Regions from separate parts of the Streptomyces sp. NPDC045287 genome, predicted to be linked through region 2. Evidence: riboswitches for the same ligand, from Rfam matches in the RefSeq annotation. Region 2 holds a riboswitch; each other region holds the start of a gene.
The links. A riboswitch is a leader RNA that binds a small molecule or an ion and turns the genes downstream of it on or off. The one in region 2 is predicted to bind cobalamin.
Positions count from the first base shown of each region.

Region 1 (7,290 bases), on a different contig from region 2:
GTCGGCAGGACGTTGACCAGGCCGCGCAGCGGGGAGCCGGACGGGCCGGCCGGCACGAAACCGCCGTTGAGGGCGTGCACCGCGTGGTCGAGCTCGGCGGTCGTCGCGGCGAGGCGCGGCACGACCTGGCGGGCGGCGAAGTCGAGGACGGCGGCGACCTGTTCGCCGTGGCCCTCCGCCACGGACGCGACCGCGGCCGGGTCCCAGCCGGCCTCCTCCATGGCCTCGACGAGGGCGCGGGCCTTCGCCTCCGCCTCGTCGGCGGTGGTGCGGGTCGCGGCGGACTCGTCCAGGCCGAGCGCCTCGCGCAACCCGGGCAGCGCCTGCGTACCGCCCCAGATCTGGCGGGCGCGGAGGATGGACAGGACCAGGTTGACCCGCTCGGGGCCGGTCGGGGCGGTGCCGAGGACGTGCAGGCCGTCGCGGATCTGGGCGTCCTTCACCTCGCACAGCCAGCCGTCGACGTGCAGGAGGAAGTCGTCGAACCCGTCGTCGTCGGGCCGGTCCTCCAGGCCGAGGTCGTGGTCGAGGCGGGCGGCCTGGATGAGGGTCCAGATCTGCGCGCGGATCGCGGGGAGCTTCGCCGGGTCCATGGAGGAGATCTGCGCGTACTCGTCGAGCAGTTGCTCCAGCCGCGCGATGTCGCCGTAGGAGTCGGCGCGGGCCATCGGCGGTACGAGGTGGTCGACGAGCGTGGCGTGGGCGCGGCGCTTGGCCTGGGTGCCCTCGCCGGGGTCGTTGACGAGGAACGGGTAGATCAGCGGCAGGTCGCCGAGGGCCGCGTCGGGGCCGCACGCGGCGGACAGGCCGGCGTTCTTGCCGGGCAGCCACTCCAGGTTGCCGTGCTTGCCGAGGTGGACCATGGCGTCCGCGCCGAAACCGCCGTCGGACGCGGGTGTGGCGATCCACCGGTAGGCGGCCAGGTAGTGGTGGGACGGCGGCAGGTCCGGGTCGTGGTAGATCGCGATCGGGTTCTCGCCGAAGCCGCGCGGCGGCTGGATGAGGACGAGCAGGTTCCCCCGGCGCAGCGCGGCGAGGACGATGTCGCCCTCGGGGTTGCGGGACCGGTCGAGGAACATCTCGCCGGGCGGCGGGCCCCAGTGCTCCTCGACGGCCGAGCGCAGCTCCTCCGGCAGCGTCGCGAACCAGCGCCGGTAGTCGGCGGCCGGGATGCGGACCGGGTTGCGGGCCAGTTGCTCCTCGGTGAGCCAGTCCTGGTCGTGACCGCCCGCCTCGATGAGGGCGTAGATCAGCTCGTCGCCGTCGCCGGACGCGAGGCCCGGCACGTCCTCGTCGCCGAAGTCGTACCCCTCCTCGCGCAGCCGGCGCAGCAGGGCGACGGCGGAAGCGGGCGTGTCGAGGCCGACGGCGTTGCCGATGCGGGAGTGCTTCGTCGGGTACGCGGAGAGGACCAGCGCCAGGCGCTTCTCGGCGTTGGGGATGTGCCGGAGCCGGGCGTGGCGGACGGCGATCCCGGCGACGCGGGCCGCGCGCTCGGCGTCGGGGACGTACGCGGGCAGGCCGTCCTCGTCGATCTCCTTGAAGGAGAACGGGACGGTGATGAGCCGCCCGTCGAACTCGGGTACGGCGACCTGGCTGGCCGCGTCGAGCGGGGACAGGCCCTCGTCGTTCCCCTCCCAGTCGGCGCGCGAACCGGTGAGGCACAGCGCCTGGAGGACGGGCACGTCGAGGGAGGCGAGCGCGCCCGCATCCCACGCCTCCTCGTCCCCGCCGGCCTGGGCCTCGGCGGGCTTGGTGCCGCCGGCGGCGAGGACGGTGGTGACGACGGCGTCGGCGCCGCGCAGCCGGTCGAGCAGCTCGGGCTCGGGGGCGCGCAGGGAGGCGACGTACAGGGGGAGGGCGCGTCCGCCGGCGTCCTCGATGGCGTCGCACAGGGCGCCGACGAAGGCGGTGTTGCCGCTCATGTGGTGGGCGCGGTAGTAGAGCACGGCGACGGTCGGGCCGTCGGTGGCACGGGGGGTGCGCTCCAGGGGGCCCCAGGTGGGGGCGGCGGCCGGCGGGTCGAAGCCGTGGCCGGTGAGGAGGACCGTGTCGGACAGGAACCGGGCGAGCTGCTCCAGGTTGTCCGGGCCGCCGTGGGCGAGGTAGGCGTGGGCCTCGGTGGCGACGCCGATGGGGACGGTGGACGCCTCCATGAGCTGTGCGTCGGGCGCCTGTTCGCCGGTGAGGAAGACGACGGGGCGGTCCTGGGCGCGGAGCAGGTCGATGCCCTCCTCCCAGGCGCGCAGTCCGCCGAGGAGGCGTACGACGACGAGGTCGGCGCCGTCGAGGAGGCCGGGCAGCTCGTCGATGGGGAGGCGTGCGGGGTTGGCGAACCGGTACTCGACCGGGCCTCCGGCCGCGCGGGCGCTCAGCAGGTCGGTGTCGGAGTGCGACAGCAGCAGGATCACGGCGTGCCGGGCCTTCCTCGGGGTGTCCTCGCCCCGGGTGGTCGTGGGTGGCGGGAGTTCCTGACTCGCGGGACCCCGGGGGCCCTGCTCACAGTGGCGGGACCGCGCCGGATTCGCACCGTGCTTCCTCCCTAGGGTCCTGGGACCCTGTGCCGTCTGCATAGTAGAGGCTGCGCGTATGCTCGCCGCCATGCCGCCCAGCCCATCAAAGCCCCGGAACGGGGGCGAATCCCACATACGGGACCGTGTCCGCGACCGTGCCGACGCGTGCCCCGGCGCCCTGCGGCTGCACCGGGCGGACGACGGCGGACTCGCCCGGCTGCGGCTGCCCACCGGCGTCCTGACGGCCCACCAGGTGGCCGTGCTGGCCGGGGCAGCGGAGCGGCTGGGCGACGGCCGGCTCGGTGTCACCTCGCGCGGCAACCTCGACCTGCGCGGCCTGCCCGACGACTGCGGGCTCGCCCTCGCGGAGCTGCTCGGCGAGGCCGGGCTGCTGCCCTCGGCGGCGCACGAACGCGTGCGGAACATGGTGGTGTCGCCCCTCTGCGGACTGGACGGACGGTCCCACGGGGACGCCCAGGCGTGGGCGCGGGAGCTGGACGCGCTGCTGTGCGCGCGGGCGTGGACGACCGCCCTGTCGGGACGCTTCCTGTTCGCCGTGGACGACGGGCGCGGGGACGTGGCCGGGCTGGGCGGTGATGTGACGTTGCTCGCAGAGCCGGGCGGGTGCGCTCTGGTACGGATCGGGGACCTGTCCTGGCGGGTGGCCGCGGGCGACGCGCCGTCGGCCGCGCTGGCGGCGGCCGAGGCGTTCCTGGCCGTTGCCCGGGAGGCCGGCACGGGTGCCTGGCGGGTGGCCGAACTGCCGGACGACCGGCCCCTGGAGGTGGCCGTGACGGAGCGTCTGGCGGGTGCGGGGGTGGCCGCCTCCGCCGCCTCGCCGGGTGCGGTGCCGGTGGCGGCGCCGCCGGAGCCGGGTGTGGTCGGTGACCGTGCCGTGTCGGTCGTGGCGCCCCTGGGCCGGATCACCGCCGAGCAGTTCCGGGCCCTGGCGCCGGGGCCCGGGGGCGAGGTGCGGGTGACGCCGTGGCGCGGGTTCGTCGTGGCGGGCCTGCCCGGCCGCGCGGCGGCGAAGGAGCGGCTCGCGGCGCTGGACCGGGCCGGGTTCCTCACCCGCCCCGGGTCGCCCTGGCTGACGGTGAGCGCCTGCACGGGGCGGCCCGGCTGCGGCAAGGCCCTGGCCGACGTACGGGCGGACGCCCGGCCGCTGGACGACGCGGCGGTCCGGGGGCTGCCCGTGCACTGGTCCGGCTGCGACCGCCGCTGCGGCCACCCGCAGGGCGACTGGGTGGACGTACTGGCCACCGGCGACGGCACGTACGGCATCACCGTACGGACGGCACGACGAGACAACGACGACGCACAGGCACAGAGATGAGCGGGAGCACAGTGTTCGACTACGAGAAGGACGGCGCGGAGATCTACCGCCAGTCCTTTGCCACGATCCGCGCCGAGGCGGATCTCGCGGGGCTGCCCGCCGACGTCAGCCAGGTCGCCGTGCGGATGATCCACGCCTGCGGCATGGTCGATCTCGTCCGCGACCTCGCCTACACGCCGGAGGTCGTCTCCCGCGCCCGCGCCGCGCTCCGCTCCGGCGCGCCGATCCTGTGCGACGCGCAGATGGTCGCGAGCGGCGTCACCCGCAAGCGGCTCCCCGCCGACAACGAGGTGGTCTGCACCCTCTCCGACCCGTCCGTGCCCGATCTCGCCGCCGAGCTGGGCACGACCCGCAGCGCGGCCGCCCTGGAGCTGTGGCGCGACCGCCTGGAGGGCTCGGTCGTGGCGATCGGCAACGCACCCACCGCCCTGTTCCGGCTGCTGGAGATGGTCCGGGACGGCGCCCCCCGCCCGGCGGCGGTGCTCGGCATACCGGTCGGCTTCATCGGTGCGGCCGAGTCCAAGGACGCGCTGGCCGCCTCGGACCTGGACCACATCGTCGTACGGGGCAGGCGCGGGGGCAGCGCCATGGCGGCCGCGGCGGTCAACGCGATCGCGAGCGAGGCGGAATGAGCACGCACGTTTCACGTGAAACAGTCACCGGCGCGGACACGGAGACCGGCACGGGCACGGAGACCGGCACGGGCACGGAGACCGGCGCGGACACGGAGACCGGCACGGGCACGGAGACCGGCACGGGCACGGAGACCGGCACGGGCGCGGGCGCGGGCAAGCTGTACGGCGTCGGCCTCGGCCCCGGCGACCCGTCGCTGATGACCCTGCGCGCGGTGGAGGCCATCGCGGAGGCGGACGTCGTCGCGTACCACTGTGCCCGGCACGGCCGGTCCATCGCCCGGTCCATCGCGGCGAAGCACATCCGCGAGGACCACGTCGAGGAGCGGCTGATGTACCCGCTCACCGTGGAGACGACGGACCACCCCGGCGGCTACCGGGGCGCGCTGAACGACTTCTACGAGGAGGCGTCGGCACGGCTCGCCGCCCACCTCGACGCGGGCCGGACGGTGGCGGTGCTCGCCGAGGGCGACCCGCTGTTCTACGGCTCGTACCAGCACATGCACAAGCGCCTCGCACACCGCTACGAGACGGAGGTCGTCCCCGGCGTCACCTCCGTCAGCGCCGCCGCGGCGACCATCGGCAAGCCGCTGGTGGAGGCCGAGGAGGTCTTGACGATCATCCCCGGCACGCTGCCGGAGGACGAGCTGACGGCCCGCCTCGCGGCGACCGACTCGGCGGTGGTGATGAAGCTGGGCCGGACGTTCCCGGCGGTGCGCCGCGCCCTGGAGCGCACGGACCGGCTGGCGGACGCCCACTACGTGGAACGCGCCACGATGGAGGGCCGGCGCACGGCGGCGTTCGCGGACGTGGACCCGGACACGGTGCCGTACTTCTCGGTGGCGGTGCTGCCGTCCCGCGTCGACACGGGCCCGGCCGTGCCCGAGCGGGGCGAGGTGGTGGTCGTCGGCACCGGCCCGGCGGGCCCGCAGTGGCTGACGCCGGAGACCCGCGGCGCGCTCTCGTCGGCGACCGACCTGGTCGGTTACACGACGTACCTGGACCGGGTGCCGGTGCGGCCGGGCCAGCGGCGGCACGGCTCCGACAACAAGGTGGAGTCGGAGCGGGCCGAGTTCGCCCTGGACCTGGCGCGGCGCGGGCGGCGCGTGGCGGTGGTGTCGGGCGGCGACCCGGGGGTCTTCGCCATGGCGACGGCGGTCCTGGAGGCCGCGTCGCAGGAGGAGTACGCGGACGTGCCGGTGCGCGTACTGCCGGGCGTGACCGCGGCGAACGCGGCCGCGGCGAAGGCGGGCGCACCGCTGGGCCACGACTACGCCACGATCTCCCTGTCGGACCGGCTCAAGCCGTGGGAGGTCATCGCGGAGCGCCTGCGCGCGGCAGCCGCCGCCGACCTGGTGCTGGCGCTCTACAACCCGGGGTCGCGGAGCCGCACCTGGCAGGTCGGCAAGGCCCGCGAGCTGCTGCTCGGACTGCGTGCCCCCGACACCCCGGTCGTCGTGGCGCGGGACGTGGGCGGCCCGGAGGAGTCCGTCCGGGTGGTGCCGCTCACCGACCTGGACCCGGCCGAGGTCGACATGCGGACGCTGCTGCTGATCGGCTCCTCCCAGACGCGGGCGGTACGGCGCGGCGACGGGCACACGGTGGCGTGGACACCGCGGCGTTACCCCGAAACGCCCTCGGACGGCGCCGAGTAGGCGCCGCCCGCCGGCCACGGTCCCGCCCCGGCCGCCGCGCGGACGTCTCCCGCGCGGCGGTCGCGCCGGGCCGCGTGACCGGGCGTACCGGACCGCGTAACGGTCGCGTCGGGCCGCGTTGCGGTCGCGCCGGTGTTCAGCGGGCCCGGGCGGCCACCCAGGCGGCGGCCTCCCCGACCGTCGCCGCCACCGGGACGCCGTCCGGGACGGGCGGCCGACGGACGATCACCACCGGCACACCGGCCTCGCGGGCGGCGGCCAGCTTCGGGGCCGTGGCCGCGCCGCCGCTGTCCTTGGTGACCAGCACGTCGATCCCGTACGTCCGCAGGACCTCCCGCTCGCCGGCCGGCGTGAAGGGGCCCCGGTCGAGCAGGACCTCCATCCGCTCCGGGTACGGCGGTTCCGGCGGGTCCACCGAGCGGACGAGGAACCACACGCCGGGCACGTCCGCGAACGCCGCCAGGCCCATGCGCCCCGTCGTCAGGAACACCCTGCGCCCCAGCCGCCCCACGGTGCGCGCCGCCTCCTCCAGGGACGCCACCGGATGCCAGTCGTCGCCCTCCACGGGGGTCCACCCGGGGCGCCGCAGAGCGAGCAGGGGAACATGGGACGTGACGGCGGCCCGCGCCGCGTTGAAACTGATCGTCCCGGCGAAAGGGTGAGTGGCGTCGATGACCGCGTCCACCTGGTGCTCCCGCACCCAGCGGGCCAGGCCGTCGGCACCGCCGAAGCCGCCGACCCGCACCTCGCCCGGCAGCGGCTTCGGGCTGGCGACCCGGCCCGCGAGCGAGCTGGTCACCCGGACGCCGTCCGCGTCCAGCGTCTCCGCCAGGCGGCGGCCCTCGGTCGTGCCGCCGAGGATCAACACATGCATGGGGCACCGTCCATGAGTACGAGCGGGGGGCGCACCGCCCAACTCAAGCACACCGGCCTCCGGCCCGGCTGGACGACCGGCGCCTGCGCGACGGCGGCCACCACGGCCGCGTACACCGCGCTGCTGACCGGGGACTTCCCTGACCCGGTGGCGATCACGCTGCCGAGGGGCCAGACCCCGGCCTTCGCGCTCGCCGCGGAGGAGCACGGCGGCTCGTACGCGATGGCCGGCGTCGTGAAGGACGCGGGCGACGACCCGGACGTGACGCACGGGGCGCTCG
Region 1 covers NZ_JBWKJG010000008.1:19,743-27,032, forward strand. Annotated here, with positions in the region: gene cobN (cobaltochelatase subunit CobN) at 1-2,411, opposite strand, end outside; cobalamin riboswitch at 2,448-2,579, opposite strand; gene AC07D6_RS15135 (cobalamin biosynthesis protein CobG) at 2,590-3,849, shown strand; gene AC07D6_RS15140 (precorrin-8X methylmutase) at 3,846-4,481, shown strand; gene AC07D6_RS15145 (precorrin-2 C(20)-methyltransferase) at 4,478-6,136, shown strand; gene AC07D6_RS15150 (cobalt-precorrin-6A reductase) at 6,273-7,010, opposite strand; gene AC07D6_RS15155 (cobalt-precorrin-5B (C(1))-methyltransferase) at 7,023-7,290, shown strand, end outside.
Region 1: linked by a shared signal. The riboswitch ahead of cobN (cobaltochelatase subunit CobN) and the one ahead of AC07D6_RS09820 (ribonucleoside-diphosphate reductase subunit alpha) in region 2 are both predicted to bind cobalamin.

Region 2 (7,290 bases):
TCAAGGGAGCAGGCGACGGCGTCGGGCTCGGACGCCTGCTGGACGGGCACGGGGGTCGCGGACGCGGCGCGGGCGATCCGCGTCGCCGGGCGGGAGCGCAGGTAGTACGTGGTCTTCAGGCCCTGCTTCCAGGCGTACGCGTACATCGACGACAGCTTGCCGATGGTCGGCGTCTCCAGGAACAGGTTCAGCGACTGCGACTGGTCCAGGAACGGCGTCCGGGCGGCGGCCATGTCGATCAGGCCGCGCTGCGGGATCTCCCACGCCGTCCGGTACAGCTCGCGCACCTCGGCCGGCACCCAGGTGAAGCCCTGCACCGAGCCGTTCGACTCGCGCAGCGCCTCGCGGGTCTGCGCGTCCCACACGCCGAGCTTCTTCAGGTCGTCCACCAGGTACGAGTTGACCTGGAGGAACTCGCCGGACAGCGTCTCGCGCTTGAACAGGTTGGAGACCTGCGGCTCGATGCACTCGTAGACCCCCGCGATGGACGCGATCGTCGCGGTCGGCGCGATCGCGAGGAGCAGCGAGTTGCGCAGGCCGACGGAGGCGACGCGCTCGCGCAGCGCCGCCCACCGCTCCGGCCAGGTCAGCTCCACGTCGTAGTGGTCGGGGTGCAGCACGCCGCGCGCCGTGCGGGTCTTGTCCCAGGCGGGCAGCGGGCCGCTGCGCTCGGCCAGGTCGGCGGACGCCTCGTACGCGGCGAGCATGATCCGCTCGGCGATCCGCGTGGACAGGGCGCGCGCCTCGGGCGAGTCGAACGGCAACCGCAGCTTGAAGAAGACGTCCTGGAGGCCCATCGCGCCCAGGCCCACCGGGCGCCAGCGGGCGTTGGACCGGCCGGCCTGCTCGGTCGGGTAGAAGTTGATGTCGACGACCCGGTCGAGGAACGTCACCGCGGTGCGGACCGTCTCGTCCAGCCGCTCCCAGTCGATGCCGTCGCCGGCGACGAACGCGCCCAGGTTCACCGAGCCCAGGTTGCAGACCGCGGTCTCCCCGTCGTCCGTGACCTCCAGGATCTCGGTGCACAGGTTCGAGGAGTGGACCGTGTGGCCCGGCTCGGCGGTCTGGTTGGCGGTGCGGTTCGCGGCGTCCTTGAACGTCATCCAGCCGTTGCCGGTCTGCGCGAGGGTCCGCATCATCCGGCCGTACAGGTCGCGGGCCGGCATCGTCTTGCGGGCCAGGCCCTTCGCCTCGGCGGCCCGGTACGCGGCGTCGAACTCCTCGCCCCACAGGTCGACCAGCTCGGGCACGTCCGACGGGGAGAACAGCGACCACGGGGCGTCGGCGTTGACGCGGCGCATGAACTCGTCCGGGATCCAGTGCGCCAGGTTCAGGTTGTGGGTGCGGCGGGCGTCCTCGCCGGTGTTGTCGCGGAGCTCCAGGAACTCCTCGATGTCGGCGTGCCAGGTCTCCAGGTAGACCGCGGCGGCGCCCTTGCGGCGACCGCCCTGGTTGACGGCGGCGACCGACGCGTCGAGCGTCTTCAGGAACGGGACGATGCCGTTGGAGTGGCCGTTGGTGCCGCGGATCAGCGAACCGCGGGCGCGGATGCGGGAGTACGACAGGCCGATGCCGCCCGCGTGCTTCGACAGCCGCGCCACCTGGTGGTAGCGGTCGTAGATGGAGTCCAGCTCGTCCTGGGGGGAGTCCAGCAGGTAGCAGGAGGACATCTGGGGGTGGCGGGTGCCCGAGTTGAACAGGGTGGGGGAGGAGGGCAGGTAGTCGAGCCGGCTCATCAGCCCGTACAGCGCCTCGACCTCGCCGAGGGCGCGCGCGGTGCCGTCCTCCGCCAGTCCGCAGGCGACGCGGAGCAGGAACTGCTGCGGGGTCTCGACGACCTTGCGGGTGATCGGGTGGCGCAGCAGGTAGCGGGAGTACAGGGTGCGCAGCCCGAAGTAGCCGAAGCGGTCGTCGGCCGCCGGGTCGATCACCGCGTCGAGCCGGTCGGCGTGGCGGGCGACGAAGTCGGCGGTCCGGTCGGCGATGAGCCCTTCGCGGTGGCCGACGGCGACCGACGCGGAGAACGCCACCGCTCCCTGGCCGGCGGCCTCGTCGGTGATCGCGCGGGCCAGCAGCCGGGCGGCGAGCCTGGAGTACGCCGGGTCCTCGGCGATCAGGCCGGCCGCCGCCTCGGTGGCGAGCTCCCGGAGTTCGGCCTCGTCCGACCCGGCGTGCCGGCCGCGCAGGGCGGCGGCGGCGACCCGGCCGGGGTCGGTGTCGGGAAGGTCCGCGGTGAGGTCGGTCAGGGTCCGCAGCAACGCGGTCCCGGGAGCGTCGGCTTCGGTGGCTGAGGCCGGATCCGCTGGCGCGATGGTCACGTGGGGGCTCTCCCTCGCTCGGCTCGGGGCCGCACGGCGGGGAGGCGGGAAGCGGGCGCACCCCGCCCCTGGGCACGGGGGCGTGCGTGACCGCGTCCGCCGGCCCACTCCGCGAGGCCCGGACGTCTGGGCACCCGGGCCGGACGGTCCGGGTGCGCTGTCGGCAGGTCGTCGGACTTGTGGGGTACGCGAAGGGCACACCGGTACACCGTTGCGGGACAGTTCCGGACTCGCACCGGATTCCCCTGCTACGACAGCGAGCACGAGCATACATGTGGGGGGCGCGGGATACGGCACCCCCCACATGTTGTGTCAGAGTGTCAGCTCGTACGCGAGGAGGGGCAGACCGGGCAGGGGCTCCCAGTCCCGCTGCGGGGCCCTGGCGAAGCCCATCCGGTCGTACAGCCGCCGGGCGCCGCGGGCCTGCGGGACGACCGACAGGACGAGCCGCGCGCAGCCGTCGACCGCGCGTGCCCGGTCGGCGCACGCCCGTACGAGCGCCTCGCCCACGCCCCGTCCGCGCGCCGCGCCGGACACGGCGAGCACCCGGAACTCGGCCTCGTCCGGTCCCGCGATGTCCGCCCACGGGCTGCCGCCGGACGGGACGAACGTCACGCCGCCCAGGAGCGTGCCGTCCGGGTCGACGGCGACGAGCACCTCGGCCTCGGCGGCCCGGCGCGGCACGTCGCGCAGCAGGTCGAGGTAGGGGTCGTCGGCCCCGTACTGGAGCAGCCCGCCGTCGAGGTAGGCGCGGGCGCTGATCTCGCCCAGGGCGCGGTGCTCGGCGGGGCGTACGGGGCGGATGGCGAAGTCGGTGGTGCTCGGTGCGGCGGGTGGGGTCCAAGTGGCGTCCATGGGACCCAGTGTGGCGGGATCAGCCGCTCGCGCCCACGTCGTTTCGGGGCGCCCCGTCGCCCACGGGCGGCAGGTCGCCGCGTTCGACGGGCTCCCCGGCGCCGGGCCGGAGCTCGGGCAGGACCGCGTCCAGCTCCTCGTCGGAGGCGCGGTGCGCCCGCTCGGCGGCGCCGCGCAACGTGTCGCGGTCGACGGAGCGGTCGGCGCTGACCCGGACGCGCAGCCCGTTCTCGGCGCGCACGTACGCGTGGGCGCCGTCCGAGGCGCGGTACCAGCCCGCGCCGTCCTTCTCGCAGGGGGTGCCGGCGGGGCCGGTGGCCGAAACCGCGGGGAGCTCCGCGCAGCTCGCCGCGTCGACCCCGCCGCGCTCGACGGCGAGGGTGATCGCGCCGCCGCCCGGGGAGACGTACGTGGCGGAGAAGCCGTCGTCGCCGAGGACGCCCACGGACTGCTCGGCCAGGTCGAAGCCGTCCGCCTCCGTCACGTACACGTGCTCGGGCCGGGTCTGCAGGGCGGCGGCGCGGGCCTCCAGTCCGGCCCGGTCGGGCACGTCCGCACCGGCCGTCCGCGTGCCGCAGGCGGCGAGGAGGAGCAGCAGGGCCAGGGCGGCCGGAGGGGGAGCGGGGCGGCGTCTCATGCGCCCATCCTCGCCCACCCCGCCCCGCGGAACGTGAGGGGCCCCGCACCACCCCGGCGGGGCGGTGCGGGGCCCTTGGGGGCCGCCGGGCCGCGCGGGTGGGGAGGGCGGGGCCTCCGGGCGCGGCGGGCCGGGGGGTCAGTGGCCGGTTCCCACCTTGGGCAGTTCGGGGCTGACCCCGGGGTCGCCGGAGTCGGCGGTGTAGTCGGACGCCGTCGTCTCGTCGACGCCCTCCGGGGCCTTCACCGCCCGCAGCACGAACGTGAGGACGACCGTGACCAGCAGGTTCAGCACGAACGCGGTGAGGCCGATGTAGCCGATCTCGCCGATGCCGGGGATCTCCGCCGACGAGCCGCCGAAGTGCTTCTGCGTGGGGCTCGCCACGTTGTACGCGGTCCACGTGCCGTACACCATGCCGACCGCCCAGCCGCCCAGCAGCGCCCAGCGGTGGAACCAGCGGGTGAACAGGCCGATGACCAGCGCGGGGAAGGTCTGGAGGATCCAGATGCCGCCCAGGAGCTGGAAGTTGATGGCGACCGTCTTGTCCATCGTCAGGACGAAGGCGAGGGCGCCCACCTTCACCAGCAGCGACACCAGCTTGGACACCTTGGTCTCCTGCTCCGGGGTGGCGTCCGGCTTCAGGAAGTCCTTGTAGATGTTGCGGGTGAAGAGGTTCGCCGCGGCGATGGACATGATGGCGGCCGGGACGAGCGCGCCGATGCCGATCGCGGCGAAGGCCACGCCCGTGAACCAGTCCGGGAACATGTCCTCGAACAACTGGGGGATGGCCAGCTGGCCGTTCTGCACCTTGATGCCGGCGGCGATCGCCATGAACCCGAGGAGCGCGAGCAGGCCGAGCATCAGCGAGTACAGCGGCAGGATCGTCGTGTTGCGGCGGATCACGTCACGGCTGCCGGACGACAGGGTGGCCGTGATCGAGTGCGGGTACATGAACAGCGCCAGCGCCGAGCCGAGCGCCAGCGTGGCGTACGTCCACTGGGCCCCCTCGCCCGGCACGAGCGCGCCGCGCGGCTTGTCGGTCGCCGGGTTGACCTGCGCGAAGGCGTCGCCGGCGGCGCCGAAGATCGCGTCGAACCCGCCCAGCTTGATGGGGATGTAGATGATGGCGACCGCGATGACCAGGTAGATCAGCGTGTCCTTGACGAACGCGATCAGCGCGGGGGCGCGCAGCCCGGAGGAGTACGTGTACGCCGCGAGCACGCCGAAGGCGAGGAGCAGCGGCAGGTCCTTGATGAACCAGTGCGTCGACTCGCCGCCGCCGAGGCCCATGACGTCCAGCACGGCCTGGATGCCGACGAGCTGGAGCGCGATGTACGGCATCGTGGCGAGGATGCCGGTGAGGGCGACCGCCAGCGACAGGCCCTTGGAGCCGAAGCGCCCGCGCACGAAGTCGGAGGTGGTGACGTACCCGTGCTTGTGCGACACCGACCACAGGCGGGGCAGGAAGGTGAAGATCAGCGGGTAGACGAGGATCGTGTACGGCACGGCGAAGAAGCCGGCCGCGCCCGCCGCGTAGATCGCGGCCGGGACGGCGACGAAGGTGTACGCCGTGTACAGGTCGCCGCCGAGCAGGAACCAGGTGACCCACGTGCCGAACGAGCGACCGCCCAGGCCCCACTCGTCCAGGCTGTTCTCGTTCTCCGCCCTGCGCCAGCGGGCGGCCATGAATCCGAGGACCGTGACGAGCAGGAAGAAGAAGACGAAGACGGCGAGCGCGACGCCGTTGACACCGTCCTTCATCGCTCCCCACCCCCGTTCCGGGAGGCGCGGGCGCGCTGCTCGCGGTGCCACAACTGGTACGCGACCATCGTCAGCGCGGTCGACAGCACGACCCACAGCATCTGGTACCAGTAGAAGAACGGGATGCCGATGAGCGTGGGCTCCGTCCGGGAGTAGGAACCCACCCAGAGCATCGCGACGAACGGAGCGATCAGACAGAGCGCGATCACCACCCGGACGGGAGTGACCACCGGTTGTTTCTCTTGTGTCACCTCGGACATGGCGAACGGTCCCCTCATGATCAGCCGAATATGCGGTGAATCTAGGGGACGGCCAGGCCGCAGGGAACCCGTCACTCGATAACGGTGTGACTGCGGTGACCCGGCGGGTCCGGCGAGGGCCGGGGAGGGCGGCGGACGCGGCGCGGGCGGCGGGAGACGGGAGGCGGGCGTGCGCGGTGAGGGGGTGTCGGCCCGGCGTGCCGCCCGCCCGGCCGCCGGGGTTCCGGAGGACGGGGTCCCGGAGGACGGGGCGACCGCGCCGGGGTGCCGGGCCCGGCCGCCGTACGTCCGCGCGGTCCTCCGGCCCCGGGGGGGCCGGGCCGCTACTCGGAGGTGGGCCGCTTGAGGCGCGCCACGAACTTGTAGCGGTCGCCCCGGTACACCGAACGGACCCACTCCACGGGGGCGCCGTTCTCGTCGACGGAGTGGCGGGACAGCATCAGCATCGGCAGGCCCACGTCCGTACCGAGCAGCCCCGCCTCGCGCGGGGTGGCCAGGGAGGTCTCGATGGTCTCCTCGGCCTCGGCCAGCCGCACGTCGTACACCTCGGAGAGCGCCGTGTAGAGGGACGTGTACTTCGCCAGGGAGCGGCGCAGCGCCGGGAAGCGCTTGGCCGACAGGTGCGTCGTCTCGATGGCCATCGGCTCCCCGCTGGCGAGGCGGAGCCGCTCGATGCGCAGGACGCGCCCGCCGGCCTCTATGTCGAGCAGCCCCGCGAGGGTGTCGTCGGCGGTGACGTACCCGATGTCCAACAGCTGGGAGGTGGGCTCCAGGCCCTGGGCGCGCATGTCCTCGGTGTACGAGGTGAGTTGGAGCGCCTGGGAGACCTTGGGCTTCGCCACGAACGTGCCCTTGCCCTGGATCCGCTCCAGGCGGCCCTCGACCACCAGTTCCTGGAGGGCCTGGCGTACGGTGGTGCGGGAGGTGTCGAACTCGGCGGCGAGGGTGCGCTCCGGCGGCACGGGTGTGCCGGGGGGCATCGTCTCGGTCATCTCCAGCAAGTGGCGCTTGAGCCGGTAGTACTTCGGTACGCGAGCCGTGCGGGTCGCCGTCCCGTTCTCGGACGGGAGCCCGACCGCGGTCTCCGTACCGCCACTGTCCGTGGCCATGGCCTGCCTTTCCGACTCCTGTACTGCTGCCGTCACCGGCTCCTCCGTCTGTCGCGGCTCACATGGTGGCACGGACCGGTCACGGGTCTTCGCCCCTCCTCAGGTGTCGGTCCGATAACGGACGCAACAGCCCCTCTTATACACCCTTGACACCCCCAAAGGTCTAGGCCAAGCTCCGGGTTACTGGTCTAAACCATTAAAGACCAGGTCCCAGCCCCACGAGCAGTACTCGTCGTTCGTCGTACGTAATGTCTTCGCGGTGGGCGGGGTTGCAGGCATCCCTGAGGAGGGTGGCGTGAAGCGCAAGCTCATCGCGGCGATCGGTGTCGCGGGCATGATGGTCGGCCTCA
Region 2 covers NZ_JBWKJG010000004.1:334,703-341,992, reverse strand. Annotated here, with positions in the region: gene AC07D6_RS09820 (ribonucleoside-diphosphate reductase subunit alpha) at 1-2,318, opposite strand, end outside; cobalamin riboswitch at 2,464-2,598, opposite strand; gene AC07D6_RS09815 (GNAT family N-acetyltransferase) at 2,631-3,173, opposite strand; gene AC07D6_RS09810 (hypothetical protein) at 3,193-3,810, opposite strand; gene mctP (monocarboxylate uptake permease MctP) at 3,949-5,571, opposite strand; gene AC07D6_RS09800 (DUF3311 domain-containing protein) at 5,568-5,831, opposite strand; gene AC07D6_RS09795 (GntR family transcriptional regulator) at 6,155-6,940, opposite strand; gene AC07D6_RS09790 (extracellular solute-binding protein) at 7,236-7,290, shown strand, end outside.

Region 3 (7,290 bases), on a different contig from region 2:
CAGGAGCCAGCGGTCGCCGGCTTCCGGTATGTGACCGGACGGTTTTGAACGGCGGCCGTCGCCTGACACCCCCGGGCCTCCCCCTCGTCGCGCGGCCGCAGTGGACGGCCTCGTCCCAGAAGTCGGAAGCGTGAAACGGCTGGTTCCCGGTTCTCGGCCCGTCGCGTCGATCAGGCGTGAAATCGAAGGTCCTAAAAGCCCCGAACCTCCGATGTAAGGGCCGGTAGGCGCGCGGAACACCGGCGGAGAACCGGCTTCCGGCAGCGGGCGGCCACCCGGCGCGCCAGGACGTTCCTCGCTGATCAGGCGGCTTCGCGGCGCGACGGGCGGGCCCGGCGCCGACCCCGGGAGGGGCGGCGGGGGCACGCGCGGCGGTTCCGCTTCCGGGCGGGGAGCCGGGTGCGCCCCCGGCCGCGGGATGTGGCTGAAGAAGGCCGGTGGCGCCGAGGGCACGCGAACCTCCTACCGGCGCGCCGCCGGCCCCGGACACCCGTGCGCGGCGGAGCGGGCCCGCGCGCTCCTCGGGCGACTCGTTCCGGCCTCTTCGTCAACTCCCTTGCGCCGTTGGCCAGTTAGCGGCTTGTGGGGTGCCCGTGGTCCGATGTTTGCATGGGGCACGTGACCCGAATCGTCTGGGACTTCGACGACGTCGATGCCGCCGCCACCCCGCAAGCCCACCTGGACTACCTGGAGAGGACCGAGGCGTTCCCGCCCATGGCCGCCGTCCGCGAGCACACCTACGCCGCGCTGCCTCCGGGCAGGGGCGTGGACGTGGGCTGCGGCCGGGGCCGCGCCGTGGCCGACCTGACCGCGCTGGGCCGCCCCGCCGTGGGCGCGGACCGCAGCGACGCGATGGTGCGCTCCGCCCGGGAACGCTTCCCGGCCTGCGAGTACACCACCGCGGACGCGACCGCCCTGCCGTTCGAGGACGAGAGCCTCGACTGGTACCGGTCGGAGCGCACGTACCTGCACATCGCCGATCCGCTGCGGGCCCTCGCGGAGGCCCGCCGCGTCCTGCGTCCGGGCGGCACCGCGGTCGTCGCCGACCAGGACTTCGACTCCACGGTGATGGCCTCCTCCGACCCGGCGCTGACCCGCGCGGTCGTCGCCGCGCTCACCGACTCGATGGCCAACGGCCACGCGGGGACCCGTATGCCCGCCCTCTTCGCGGAGGCGGGCTTCACCGACGTCACCGTGCAGGCCCTGCCCCTCGCGTTCTCCTCCCTGGCCCCGGTCGCGCCCCTGCTGATCGAACCCGCCGGGGCCGCCGCCGTCGCGGCCGGCGCCGTCTCCGAAGACGAGGTCCGCGCCTGGCGGAGGGGCCTGGAGCGGCTGGACCGGCAGGGGACGTTCGTCGTGGCGATGACCATGTTCGTCACCACCGGACGCCGTCCCTGACCGGCCCCGCCCGTCCCGTACGCGGGTGACGCCCCGCCCGGTCACCGCGTCCCGCGGGGAGCGCCGCCGGGCGGGGCGGGCGCGGTGAGGTCCGCGGCGGTGTGCCCCGCCGCGGTCACCGGCCCGACGGGCCGGCCGGCGTCGGACGCGCGGGCCGGCAGTCCGCGTCCGCCGGAGGAGCCGGCGCGCGCCGCCGGCGCCGGCCCGAGCATGAGGCCGCCGCCCATGGCCAGGACGGCCGCGACGTGCCGCTCGCCGATCCGCGTGGGGGTGCCTGTCACGTGAGGTGCTCCTCTCTGGTCGCCGGCGCCGCCGTGGTGCGGCGCGGCTGGTCAGTCGGTGAGGTTCCCAGCCCCGGTGCGCCGTCGCACGGAATTCCCCCCGGCTGTCGCCCGGTTGGCGTACACGGCGCCTCCCGCCGGGGCCCTCGTCGCCGCGCGCGCCGGCCGGTGACCCCGCGCGGACCGGGCCGGTCGGGCGGTGAAGGCCGCCCCGGCTCCCGCCGTCCGGCGCGTCCGGGCGGTGCCCGGCCCACCCGGTGCCCGGCCCGCCCGGCGGGTACGCGCCGCCCGCCGCGCCCCCGTATGGGGCTGCGGCGTTCGGCCGTTGCCGTTGCCGTTGCCGTTGCCGTTGCCGTTGCCGTTGCCGTTGCCGTCGCTGTCGCCGTGCCCGCGCGGCGCCCGCGCCCGTGTGCGTCCGCGCGGGCCCGTGGACGGGGGCAGGTCAGCCGTTGGCGAGGGCCTGGACGCGGTCGTAGGCGCCGTTGAACCGGTTGTGGTCGCCGACGATCGGGCCCGAGGAGGTGTACTGCCACATCGTGTGGTACGCCCAGCCGGCGGGGAGTTCGCCCACGGTGGTGTTGTAGCGGGCGATCCACAGCGGATGGGCCGAGGCGAAGCCGCCGTAGTCGCCGGTGCACTGCCTCCACCAGCTCGTCGCCGTGTAGATCACCGCGTCGCGGCCGGTCCGGTACTTGTAGCGGGCGAGGAAGTCGCGGATCCAACTGACCATGCCGGCCTGGGTCTTGCCGTAGCAGGCCGCGCCGTAGGGGTTCCATTCGATGTCGAGCGCGCCCGGCAGGGTCTTCCCGTCGCGGGACCAGCCGCCGCCGTTGTCGACGAAGTAGTCGGCCTGGGCGGCGCCGCCGGCCGTGTCGGGGGTCGCGAAGTGGTACGCGCCCCGGATCATGCCGATGCCGTACGAGCCGTTGTACTGCTGCGGGAAGTAGGGGTTCTTGTAGTACGTCCCCTCGGTGGCCTTCACGTAGGCCCACCGCACCCCGCTCGTCCAGAGGGCGGACCAGTCGACGTTGCCCTGGTGGCTGGAGACGTCCACGCCCTCCGTCTGGGTGGCGTAGGGGCCTGCGGGGACGCCGCCGACGCCGTCGTGGGCGGCGACGCCCGTCCCCATGCGGGCGCTGCCCCGGGGCGGCTTGCCGGGGCCGTCGGCGGCGCTCGCCGCTCCCGGGAGGGCCAGGAGGAGGGCCAGGACGGCGAGCAGGGCCGTGGCCATGGCGGTTCGGGTCGTTCCGGATCTGTGCACGGGCATGGCGTGCCTCCGAAAACCTGGTGTGAACATGACAGGTTACGCTTCACGCTACGCACGTAGAACGCGCCGCGGAAGGGCGAACGGAACCGCCGTTGGTCTACGCCACCGAAACCGGTGCCGAACTGCGGCGACGGCGGGGGTTTTCAGAGCCGGCCCCGTCCCGGCGCGGGCGCGTCCCCGCGGCCCGGCGGCCCCGCCCCCCGGACTCGACCCCCACCGGGCTGTGCTACGTTGCCGGGGCCAGTCGCACTCCGTACGCACGCGTACGACGAGTCAGGGAATCCGGTGCGAATCCGGAACTGACGCGCAGCGGTGAGGGTGACGGGCGGGGCAACCGATGCCACTGGGCCGCGCACCGGCCCGGGAAGGCGCCCCGTCCGGATGATCCCGAGTCCGAAGACCTGCTGGCGCACCGTACGGACGGGCCCCGCGCATGGGCCCTCGACACCGAGGACGGCTCCGTGCCCTTTCCGCGTCCAGCGCGCCTGCCCGCCGCCGCCCTGTGCGGCACCCTCCTCCTGACCGGCTGCGGCGGCGCCCCCTCCGACGACTCCTCCCCGCCCCGGGACGACGCCGCGACCCGCGTGATCGAGAACTGCGGGCGCCAGGTTGAGATCACCGGGGACGGCCCGCGCCGCGCCGTCTCCCTCGACCAGGGCACCACCGAGATCCTCCTCGCCCTCGGCCTCGCCGACCGCATGGCCGGCACGGCCACCTGGACCGACCCGGTCATGAAGGGGCTGGAGAAGGAGAACGCCCGCGTCGAGCGCCTCGCCGAGAACCAGCCGTCGTTCGAGAAGGTCCTCGACGCCGAACCCGACTTCGTCGCCGCCTCGTTCGCCTCCACCCTCGGCAAGGGCGGGGTCGCCACCCGCGACCGGTTCGAGCGGCTCGGCGTACCGACGTACCTCTCCCCGTCCGACTGCGAGGGCAAGGACAACAGCGGCGACGGCGACGGCGTCCGCACCCGGCCCCTCACCATGGCCGCCGTCCACGGCGAAGTGCGGGACCTGGCCCGCGTCTTCGGCGTGGAGGAGCGCGGCGACGCCCTCGTCCGGAGCCTCACCTCCCGCGTCGCCGAGGCGAAGAAGGGCCTCGACGCGTCGGACGTCACCCTCATGTACTGGTTCTCCGACGCCGAGTCCCCGTACCTGGCGGGCTGCTGCGGCGCGCCCGGCGTCATCACCCGCGAGCTCGGCGCGAAGAACGCCTTCGACGACACGACCGAGGAATGGCCCCAGGTCACCTGGGAGACGGTCGCCGACCGCAACCCCGACGTGCTCGTGATCGGCGACCTCACCCGCAGGTCGCAGACGGCGGAGAGCGCCGCCAAGAAGATCGAGTTCCTGGAGTCCCACCCCGTGACCCGGAACATGGACGCCGTGCGCCGCAAGCGGTACGTCCTGCTCAGCGGCCAGGCCATGAACCCGACCATCCGGACCGTCGAAGGCGTCGAACAGGTCGCCGCCGCCCTCCGCCGGTTCGGCCTCGCCCGGTGACCGCCGCCCTGCTGCGCACGGCGGCGGGGCTCGCGGCACTCGCCGTGTCCGTCGCCCTCGCCATCACCATCGGGCCCGCCGACATCGGCGTCACCGACGTGTGGTCCACCGTCGCCGCCCACCTCGGCGGCGCCCCGTCCGGCCTCACCGCGATCCGCGACGGCATCGTGTGGGAGCTGCGGCTGCCCCGGACCCTGCTCGCCGCCGTGTGCGGCGCCGGCCTCGCCGTGTGCGGGGCCGTCCTGCAGTCCCTGCTCCGCAACCCGCTCGCCGACCCCTTCGTCCTCGGCGTCTCCTCCGGGGCCTCCACCGGGGCGGTCCTCGTCGTCGTCCTCGGCGTCGGCGGGGGCGCGCTGTCGGTGTCCGCCGGGGCGTTCGCCGGAGCCGTCTGCTCGTTCGCGCTGATGATGCTGCTGAGCCACGTCCTCGGCGGCACCACCGACCGGGTCGTCCTCTCCGGCGTCGCCGCGATGCAGCTGTTCTCCGCCCTCACCTCCTTCGTCGTCGTCACCTCCGCCGACGCCGAGACGACCCGCGGGGTGCTGTTCTGGCTGCTCGGCTCCCTCGGCGGCGCCGGCTGGACCGACGTCGCGCTGTGCGCCGCCGCCCTCGCGGCCGTCCTCGCCGTCTGCCTGGCGTACGGCAGGACCCTCGACGCGTTCGCCTTCGGCCAGGACGCGGCGGCCGCCCTCGGCGTCCACGTCGCCCGCACCCGCGTCGTCCTGCTCTGCGCCACCGCCCTGCTCACGGCCGTACTCGTCAGCTCCGCCGGCGCCATCGGCTTCGTCGGCCTCGTCCTGCCGCACGCCGCCAAGGCCCTCGTCGGGCCCGGCCACACCCGGCTGCTGCCCGCCACCGCCCTCGGCGGGGCCGTGTTCCTCGTCTGGGTCGACACCCTGGCCCGCACCCTCCTCGAACCGCAGGAGGTCCCCGTCGGCGTCATGACCTCCCTGCTCGGCGTGCCGGCCTTCGTCCTCGTGCTGTACCGGACCAGGAAGGCCACCCGATGACCCTCGCCGCCGACCGCGTCACCCGCACCGCCGACGGGAAGGCCATCCTCGACGGCGTCACCCTCATGCCCCGCCCCGGCGGCGTCACCGGACTCCTCGGCCCCAACGGCTCCGGAAAGTCCACCCTGCTCCGCCTCCTCGCCGGTGTCCTCGCCCCCGCCTCCGGCGTCGTCACCCTCGACGGCCGCCCCCTGCCCGACCTGCGGCGCAGGGACGTAGCCCGCCGCGTCGCCGTCGTCGAGCAGCAGGCCGACACCCTCGTCGAGCTGACCGTCGCCGACGTCGTACGCCTCGGCCGCGTCCCGCACCGCCGCGCCTGGAACCCGCCGTCCCCCGCCGACGAGCGGGCCGTACGCGACGCGCTCGCCCGCACCGGGCTCGCCGACCGCGCCGGACAGTCCTGGCACACCCTCTCCGGCGGCGAACGCCAGCGCGTCCAGATCGCCCGCGCCCTCGCCCAGGAGCCGCGCGAACTCCTCCTCGACGAACCGACCAACCACCTCGACATCCAGCACCAGCACGACCTGCTGGACCTCGTCGCCGCCCTCCCCGTCACCACCGTCGTCGCCCTGCACGACCTCAACCTGGCCGCCCTGTACTGCGACCACGTCGTCGTCCTCGCCCACGGCCGCGTCGCCGCCGCGGGAACCCCGCGCGACGTCCTCACCGAAGACCTCGTCGCCGACGTCTACGGCGTCCGCGCCGAGGTCACCACCCCGGACGGCGGCGACCGCCCCCACATCCGCGTCATCGGCACCCTCGCCCGCCACCGCCGCACCGCACCGGATTGTCCGGAAAGGCGGTTGCGTACCGCCGGTACGGGGCAGGACCTTTGACGCCCGTGTGACCGCCCGCGCGGGGGCGCGGGCCGGGGGAGGGGTACGCGCGTGACAACGGGGGAAACACAGGCCAGGATTCCGGCCTATCCGGGGGTCGAACGGTTCGTCGACGCCTTCGACAAGCTCGTGGTGCGACCGCGCCGAGGTCGCGGCCGCGTCCCGGTGGTGCTGCTGAGCGAACCGGGCGACGGACGGGCCGGCTGCCGCATCGTCGCCGGGCTGCGGTCCCGGCTCACCGGCCGCCACGGCCGGCTCGCGCCGCACGCCTACCTCACGGAGGCCGTCGGGGACCCGGCCGTCGCACCGCTGGAGCTGTACGAGCAGATCGCCTACCAGCTCGACGAGTCCATGCCGCACGGCAGCGGCCGGCTCCGCCTGCCCGCGTACCGGCTGCTGCGCGCCGTCGTCACCGCGCCCGCCGCCGGCGGCCTGATGGAGCGCCGTCCCAAGGAGCTGCGGGACCACTGCTACGCCCAGCACCGGGAGGTCTCCGGGCTCGCCCGCGGCCTGTGGTGGCTCGGCGGACGCGACCAGGCCAACGGCGGCACGCTCCTCGAACTGCTGTGGAACTTCGTCGCCGGCCCGCTCTTCCAGCGGCTGCCCCGCGCCCTGTACGGCCGCCGCGCCAGCCGGCGCATGCTGGGCCGGGCCCGCTCCGGCACCCGCCGCTGGTACGCGGAGTGGGTCCGCCAGCAACAGGGCACCCCGCCCACCGACTTCTTCCGCTCGGCGCTGGACCTCGTCGGCGGCGGGCCGGGCGGCGACCCCGAGCAGCTCGACCGCATCCTCGTCCACGCGCTCCTCGCCGACCTGGAGGCCGCGAGCCGCAAGCGCTGGTACGACCCGTGGCGCCGGCGCCGCGTCAGCCGCTTCGTCCTGCTGGTGGAGGAGGCCGGCCCCGCCGAGTCCCGCGTCCAGCGGTTCCTGCGCGAACTGCGCTCCGCCATGGAGGACCTGAGGTGCACGTCGGTGGTGGCGGTGGCGGGCGGAGTGCGT
Region 3 covers NZ_JBWKJG010000015.1:19,065-26,354, forward strand. Annotated here, with positions in the region: gene AC07D6_RS23680 (methyltransferase domain-containing protein) at 619-1,398, shown strand; gene AC07D6_RS23685 (hypothetical protein) at 1,440-1,679, opposite strand; gene AC07D6_RS23690 (lysozyme) at 2,122-2,946, opposite strand; cobalamin riboswitch at 3,171-3,369, shown strand; gene AC07D6_RS23695 (ABC transporter substrate-binding protein) at 3,408-4,445, shown strand; gene AC07D6_RS23700 (FecCD family ABC transporter permease) at 4,442-5,455, shown strand; gene AC07D6_RS23705 (ABC transporter ATP-binding protein) at 5,452-6,291, shown strand; gene AC07D6_RS23710 (ABC transporter substrate-binding protein) at 6,343-7,290, shown strand, end outside.
Region 3: linked by a shared signal. The riboswitch ahead of AC07D6_RS23695 (ABC transporter substrate-binding protein) and the one ahead of AC07D6_RS09820 (ribonucleoside-diphosphate reductase subunit alpha) in region 2 are both predicted to bind cobalamin.